Regions from separate parts of the Klebsiella ornithinolytica genome, predicted to be linked through region 3. Evidence: predicted binding sites of a transcription regulator. Region 3 holds the regulator's gene; each other region holds the start of a gene.
What was found. The regulator LexA, encoded in region 3, represses DNA repair genes until DNA is damaged. The targets are predictions, from matches to a motif close to TNCTGTATGTACATACAGNA.
Positions count from the first base shown of each region.

Region 1: a site for LexA is predicted at 1,025-1,044, ahead of uvrB (excinuclease ABC subunit UvrB). Genes of this name have one in related genera too.
Region 2: a site for LexA is predicted at 1,286-1,305, ahead of dinG (ATP-dependent DNA helicase DinG). Genes of this name have one in related genera too.

Region 1 is NZ_CP130153.1:3,863,674-3,865,946, forward strand. Features, by position in the region: gene uvrB (excinuclease ABC subunit UvrB) at 1-935, opposite strand, end outside; gene Q1L34_RS18440 (ABC transporter ATP-binding protein) at 1,673-2,273, shown strand, end outside.
Region 2 is NZ_CP130153.1:3,841,524-3,843,796, forward strand. Features, by position in the region: gene dinG (ATP-dependent DNA helicase DinG) at 1-1,272, opposite strand, end outside; gene rhlE (ATP-dependent RNA helicase RhlE) at 1,506-2,273, opposite strand, start outside.
Region 3 is NZ_CP130153.1:5,211,756-5,214,028, reverse strand. Features, by position in the region: gene Q1L34_RS24675 (diacylglycerol kinase) at 1-312, shown strand, start outside; gene lexA (transcriptional repressor LexA) at 533-1,141, shown strand; gene dinF (MATE family efflux transporter DinF) at 1,210-2,273, shown strand, end outside.

The DNA of each region.
Region 1 (2,273 bases), 1.3 Mb from region 3:
TAGCGCGAGTAGTTTTCGATGCCCGAGCAGTAGCCCAGCTCGTTCATCATTTCGAGGTCGAACTGGGTACGCTGGCTCAGGCGCTGCTCTTCCAGCAGCTTGTTGTTTTCCAGCAGCACTTTACGCCGCTCCGCCAGCTCGACTTTTATCTCTTCCATCGCCTGAACGATTCGCTCGCGTGGCGTCACGTAGTGCGTTTTCGGGTAGATGGTATAGCGTGGAATCGTCGATTCAACCTGACCGGTGAGCGGATCGAACAGCGACAGCCGCTCAACCTCTTCATCGAACAGCTCGATACGCAGCGCAATATCGTCGGATTCCGCCGGGAAGACGTCGATCACTTCGCCGCGCACGCGGAAGGTGCCGCGCTGGAAGGCCTGATCGTTACGGGTATACTGCAGCTCCGCCAGGCGGCGTAAAATCGCCCGCTGGTCGATCAGCATGCCGGTGGTCAGGTGCAGCATCATCTTCAGGTAGAGATCCGGGTCGCCCAGACCGTAGATAGCCGATACCGAAGCCACTACCACCACATCGCGCCGCTCAAGCAGCGCTTTGGTCGCCGACAGACGCATCTGCTCGATATGCTCGTTCACCGACGCGTCTTTCTCGATGAAGGTGTCCGAGCTCGGCACGTAGGCTTCAGGCTGATAGTAATCGTAGTAGGAGACGAAATATTCCACCGCATTGTCCGGGAAGAACTCTTTCATTTCGCCGTACAGCTGTGCTGCCAGGGTCTTATTCGGCGCCAGCACCATCGTCGGACGCTGAAGATCGGCGATAACGTTAGCAATGGTGAACGTCTTGCCCGACCCGGTCACCCCCAGCAGCGTTTGGTGCGCCAGGCCATCTTCCAGCCCCTCTTCCAGGCGGCGGATAGCCTCCGGCTGGTCGCCAGAAGGACGGAATGCGGAATGCAGCGTGAACGTTTTACTCATATGTCTGGCCCTGAAGAAGGATGAAGCGCCTGGTGATATACGGCAGGTGTTTAATTCTACCCTTCACGCTCACTTTTGCCAATAAATAATACTGGATATAAAAACAGTATTCTATTATTGTTTGTGCCTGAAATCGCCCGCGCGCGCGTCGTTTTGGGGTAAAAAAAGACCATCCTGCAGAATAATCCGCCAGAGAGTAGGGTTATCCCCAAAAAAATTTATCATTTAACATTTGTCAAGCAAGGTGGTGAATCTTTTGTGGCATCAGGTGACACTTTCCTTACAGCCATTGCTTTTATTCAACTAATTGATATTTAATGATATTAAACAAAAGATGGGTTTCGCGCCAATTCAGCCGCAGGCCGCGTAATCTCTAGCTTACCGCAAGTTCTCTAACTCTAATACACAAGGTTATCCACAGGAATAGTGGATAAGTGTCTGCAGGCCATGCCTTCTGCCACCCCGCAGAAATCGACCGCCGGTGAAAATCGACCGCCTAAAAAAAATTATCGAATTATTTTTGATATTTATCAGCTAAGGGTGCCTGCTTTTTTGTTGCTTTCTGCACCATTTTTCATACCCCTTAGCACCGGGAGAGTGCAACCGCCTCGCTGACTCGCCTTCGCCCCGCCCCGCGGCAGCTGCCCGTACGGGAAAAAACCGAAACATCTTTTTCCTGGCAAGAGATTTGCAGAATCTTCATGTCGCCCGCTATCCCCAAACAGGAGAAAACGTCTATGTTGAGTCTACGCGCAGTCAATCAGTACTACGGAAATCAGCACACGCTATGGAATGTCGACCTTGAACTTCAGCCGGGGGAGTGCACCTGTGTGATGGGACTCCAGGGGATGGGGAAAACCACGCTGGTGAACTGCATTACCGGACATCTTCCGGTCGCCAGCGGCAGTATGACCTGGCATGACATCGGCTCGCCGCCCTGCGATATCACGCCGCTCTCCGCCCATTCCCGCTCGATTATTGGCATCGGCTATGTCCCGCAGGACAGGCGGATCTTTTCTCAGCTGAGCGTGGAGGAGAATCTGCATATTGCGCTGGCCGCCGGAGGGAACCCGGGCGGCGCCGTAAAGGGGGAGATTTACGATTTTTTCCCGGAGCTCTACGCACGACGTCAGCATAAAGCCGCGATGTTGTCAGAAGATGACCAGTACCAGCTGGCGCTGGCGAGAGCGCTGGTTGTCCGGCCGCGTCTGCTGATTCTTGATGAACCTTCGCGTGGCAGCGGACAACACTTCGTGCATAAGCTGGGTGACCTGCTGGTGCGCCTGAACCGCGACATCGGTTTAACGGTGCTGCTGGCGGAACAGCACCTGCCGTTTA
Region 2 (2,273 bases), 1.4 Mb from region 3:
CATATCGCGCGTCACCCATTTGGTGACCGGCGCGCCGGATGACTGCGCCAGCGACGCCAGCCGCCACAGCTTGCTCTGGCTTTCAAACATCCCCAGCGCACGGTTCATTTGCAGCAGAACCCGATGCAGGCGCACCACGTCGTGGCTACCGGTTTTTTCCCCGAGGTCGTTAAGAAAGAGCTCCGCCAGCCCGCGTAGCATCTCGGTCAGTTTCGCCAGACGCTGGCAGATATCCATCACCTCCTGCGGCAACTCGCCCATCGGGAAACGGTGCTCGGCTTCCTGCCCGGCCGGCATATAGAGATTAAGGATAGCGTTCAGCGAGGCGATCAGCTCATACAGCTCCTCACAGTGGCCGGTCAGGCGCTCGGGATTGGCCAGCGGCGGCGTGGTTTTCGGCCGAAACTGCTCCATACAGGTCGCCACCAGCTTACTGAACAGATCCAGCTGTAGCCGGTACCAGGGGGCGGTCATTTCCGCGCTCATTTCCAGCGCATCGCGAGCTACGTCCGGCAGATGATGGCCTTCATCGAGCACCAGCAGCAGGTTTTTCGGCTCCGGCAACACGGCTTCGCTCTCCATCGCCGCCATCACCAGCGCATGGTTCGCCACCACCACTTCCGCCTCCTGAATTTCTCGCCGGGCAACGAAGAACGGACATTCGAGATAGTAGTGGCAGTTGCGGTTGAGGCAGCTGGCTTTGTCGGTGCTCAGGCGACTCCATAGCGCATCATCGACAGGTTTATCGGTGTGATCGCGCAGACCGTCCCAGCGGTAGCTGTCGAGATCGGTTTTCAGCGTCGCACACAGCTTCTGTTCAGCCTGATTATTCGGCGTGAGATCGTCATCGAGAAACGCCAGCAGGTCCTGCTGCGTCGGTTCGGTGCTGGCCAGCGCCGTAAGATTGCGTGGGCAAACGTAACGTCCGCGACCAAACGCGGCGGTAAAACGCAGATCGGGAATAATTTTGCGCAGCAGCGGCAGATCTTTGCTGTAAATCTGATCCTGTAGCGCAACGTTGGCGGTACTCACCACCAGGGTTTTCTGCTGCTCACGGGCGATAGCGATGCCGGGAATCAGATATGACAGCGTCTTGCCGACGCCGGTGGGTGCTTCAATAGCCAGGTGTCGGCCTTCTTCCCCGGCCAGCGTTTTTGCCACGTCGGCAATCATCTGCCGCTGTGGCGGACGGGGAATAAAATCCGGGATCTGTTCCTGAAGCGCCTTATACCAGGCGGCGATTTGCGCTTTTAGCGCAGCGGTCAAAGCCATGAGAAAACCTGAATACTGTATAAACAGCCACTATTGTGACACTTTTTACCTGGCAGGAGGAATTTCTTTCTGAGCAATGTGGAATGATGCTCGGGATTTGTCAATGCACCGACCGGGAATCACAGGGCACGCGAGGGAAGAACCCGGAGACAGCATGCGCGCTGCTTCCGGGTGTCGTTGCGTTATCCGGGTAAAACCTGTTGCCCGGATAGCGACGATCTGGCGGGAGGCGGTTACTCAGCTGCCGCTGGTTTACGCGGGCGACGACGGCGCTGTTGCTCGCCGGCCGGTTTCGCCTCGCCGATACGACGTGAAGGTTTTGCCCCGGCTTTCGGCGCTTCGCCATCGTTACGCCGCGGCGCAGACTGCTGGCTGCGACCCTGCCCCTGGGCGTTACGTCCTTGTCCCTGACCGCTGCGGCCCTGGCTCTGGCCGCGACCGCCGCCACCGCTACGCTGCTGGCGACCGTTTTGAATCGGCTCCGCTCTGATAGACGGATCCGGCGCATAGCCATCAATAGCGATGCGGGGAATCTCTTTTTTCAGCAGGCGTTCGATATCATGCAGCAGTTTATGCTCGTCCACGCAGACCAGCGACAGCGCTTCACCGGTGGCGGCTGCGCGACCGGTACGGCCGATACGGTGAACGTAATCTTCCGGCACGTTAGGCAGCTCGTAGTTGACGACGTGCGGCAGCTCTTCGATATCCAGCCCACGCGCCGCGATATCCGTCGCCACCAGCACGCGAATACCACCGGATTTGAAGTCGGCTAATGCCCGGGTACGCGCCCCCTGGCTCTTGTTGCCATGAATAGCGGCGCTGCGGATGCCGTCTTTATTCAGCTGCTCGGCCAGGTGGTTGGCGCCATGTTTGGTGCGGGTAAAGACCAGCACCTGCTGCCAGTTACCTTCACCGATCATCTGCGACAGCAGTTCCCGCTTACGTTTCTTATCAACGAAATGGACGTGCTGCGTCACCTGCTCGGAAGCGGTATTACGGCG
Region 3 (2,273 bases):
AAAGGGTTCCGTGCGGCATGGATAAATGAGGCCGCATTTCGTCAAGAAGGCATCGCCGCCATTGTTGCTGTCGCGATCGCCTGCTGGCTGGACGTTGACGCCATCACGCGTGTGCTGCTGATAGGCTCGGTCCTGATAGTGATGATAGTCGAAATTCTTAATAGCGCGATTGAGGCGGTGGTGGACCGTATTGGCCCGGAACATCATGAGCTGTCCGGTCGGGCGAAAGATATGGGTTCTGCGGCGGTGCTGCTGGCCATTGTGATCGCGCTGATCACCTGGGGCCTCTTGCTGTGGGCCCGCTATCACTGAGTGACCACTTTGTGAGATGCCCCCGCCTGGCGATGTCCTCCCGGCGATCGGCCGGCCCCCGATGGGTTTTGCCCGGCTGGCGACAATCACCCCTGGCGCAATGGGCTATCGGGGACGCAAAATGGAAAGAATCTCCTGATTTTTGTGTGAAATTTGATTCCAAAATCACCGTTAGCTGTATATACTCACAGCATAACTGTATATACACCCAGGGGGCGGGATGAAAGCGTTAACGACCAGGCAGCAAGAGGTGTTTGATCTCATTCGGGATCACATCAGCCAGACGGGCATGCCGCCGACGCGTGCGGAAATTGCTCAGCGCTTGGGGTTCCGTTCCCCAAACGCGGCGGAAGAACACCTGAAAGCGCTGGCGCGTAAGGGCGCGATCGAGATTATCTCCGGCGCCTCCCGGGGGATTCGCCTGCTTACGGAAGAAGAACCGGGTTTACCGTTGATTGGCCGCGTGGCGGCCGGTGAGCCGCTGCTGGCTCAGCAGCATATCGAAGGCCACTTCCAGGTCGATCCGGCGATGTTCAAGCCGAACGCCGACTTTTTGCTGCGGGTAAGCGGCATGTCAATGAAAGATATCGGTATTCTCGATGGCGATCTGCTGGCGGTCCATAAAACTCAGGATGTACGCAACGGCCAGGTTGTCGTGGCGCGTATTGACGAAGAGGTCACCGTTAAGCGTCTTAAAAAACAGGGCAATATCGTCGAACTTCTGCCAGAAAACAGCGAGTTTTCCCCTATCGTGGTGAATCTACGCGAACAAAATTTCACTATCGAAGGGCTGGCCGTTGGCGTGATTCGCAACGGCGAGTGGCTGTAACACCTTCCCCACGCAGCATCGTCTGATGCATGATGCTGCGCTGTCTCCTCCCGGTCAGGCTCTTTCTCATGTTCTTTAACGCCGCTGATAAGGCCCTGTGGCGCCTGGCGCTACCCATGATTTTCTCCAATATCACCGTTCCGCTGCTGGGACTGGTGGATACCGCCGTGATTGGCCATCTCGACAGCCCGGTTTACCTCGGCGGTGTCGCGGTCGGCGCGACGGCCACCAGTTTTCTCTTCATGCTGCTGCTTTTCCTGCGGATGAGCACCACCGGACTGACGGCGCAGGCCTTTGGCGCCAAAGATCCTCTCCGCCTGGCGCGGGCACTGGTGCAGCCGCTGGGGCTGGCAACAGGCGCCGGCCTGCTGATTGTGATTTTCCGAACCCCGCTTATCGATCTGGCGTTGCATATTGTTGGCGGCAATGACGCGGTGCTGGAGCAGGCGCGGCGCTTTCTCGACATCCGCTGGCTGAGTGCGCCGGCATCGCTGGCAAACCTGGTGCTGCTCGGTTGGCTGTTGGGCGTACAGTACGCCCGGGCGCCGGTGATTTTGCTGATCGTTGGCAACCTGCTGAATATTGTGCTCGATCTGTGGCTGGTGATGGGCCTGCACCTGAACGTGCAGGGGGCCGCGCTGGCGACGGTCACCGCCGAATATGTCACCTTTATCATCGGGCTGCTGATGGCAAGGCGCGTGCTGGCGCTACGCGGCGTGTCATTTGCCCTGCTCAAGCGCGCGTGGCGCGGAGATGTGCGCCGCTTGCTGGCGCTCAATCGCGATATCATGCTGCGCTCTCTGCTGCTTCAGTTGTGCTTTGGTGCGGTGACCGTTTTCGGCGCTCGTCTTGGCGGTGAGATCGTTGCCGTCAACGCGCTCCTGATGACCATGTTGACCTTCACCGCCTATGCCCTGGATGGTTTTGCTTATGCCGTGGAAGCGCACTCCGGACAGGCGTACGGCGCGCGTGACGGTAGCCAGTTGCTTGATGTCTGGCGGGCGGCCTGCCGCCAGTCGGGAATGGTGGCGCTGGCCTTTGCGGCAACCTATGCCGTAGCCGGGCAGCAGATTATCGCCCTGTTGACTTCGCTACCCTCGCTTCAGCTGCTTGCCGATCGCTATCTGATCTG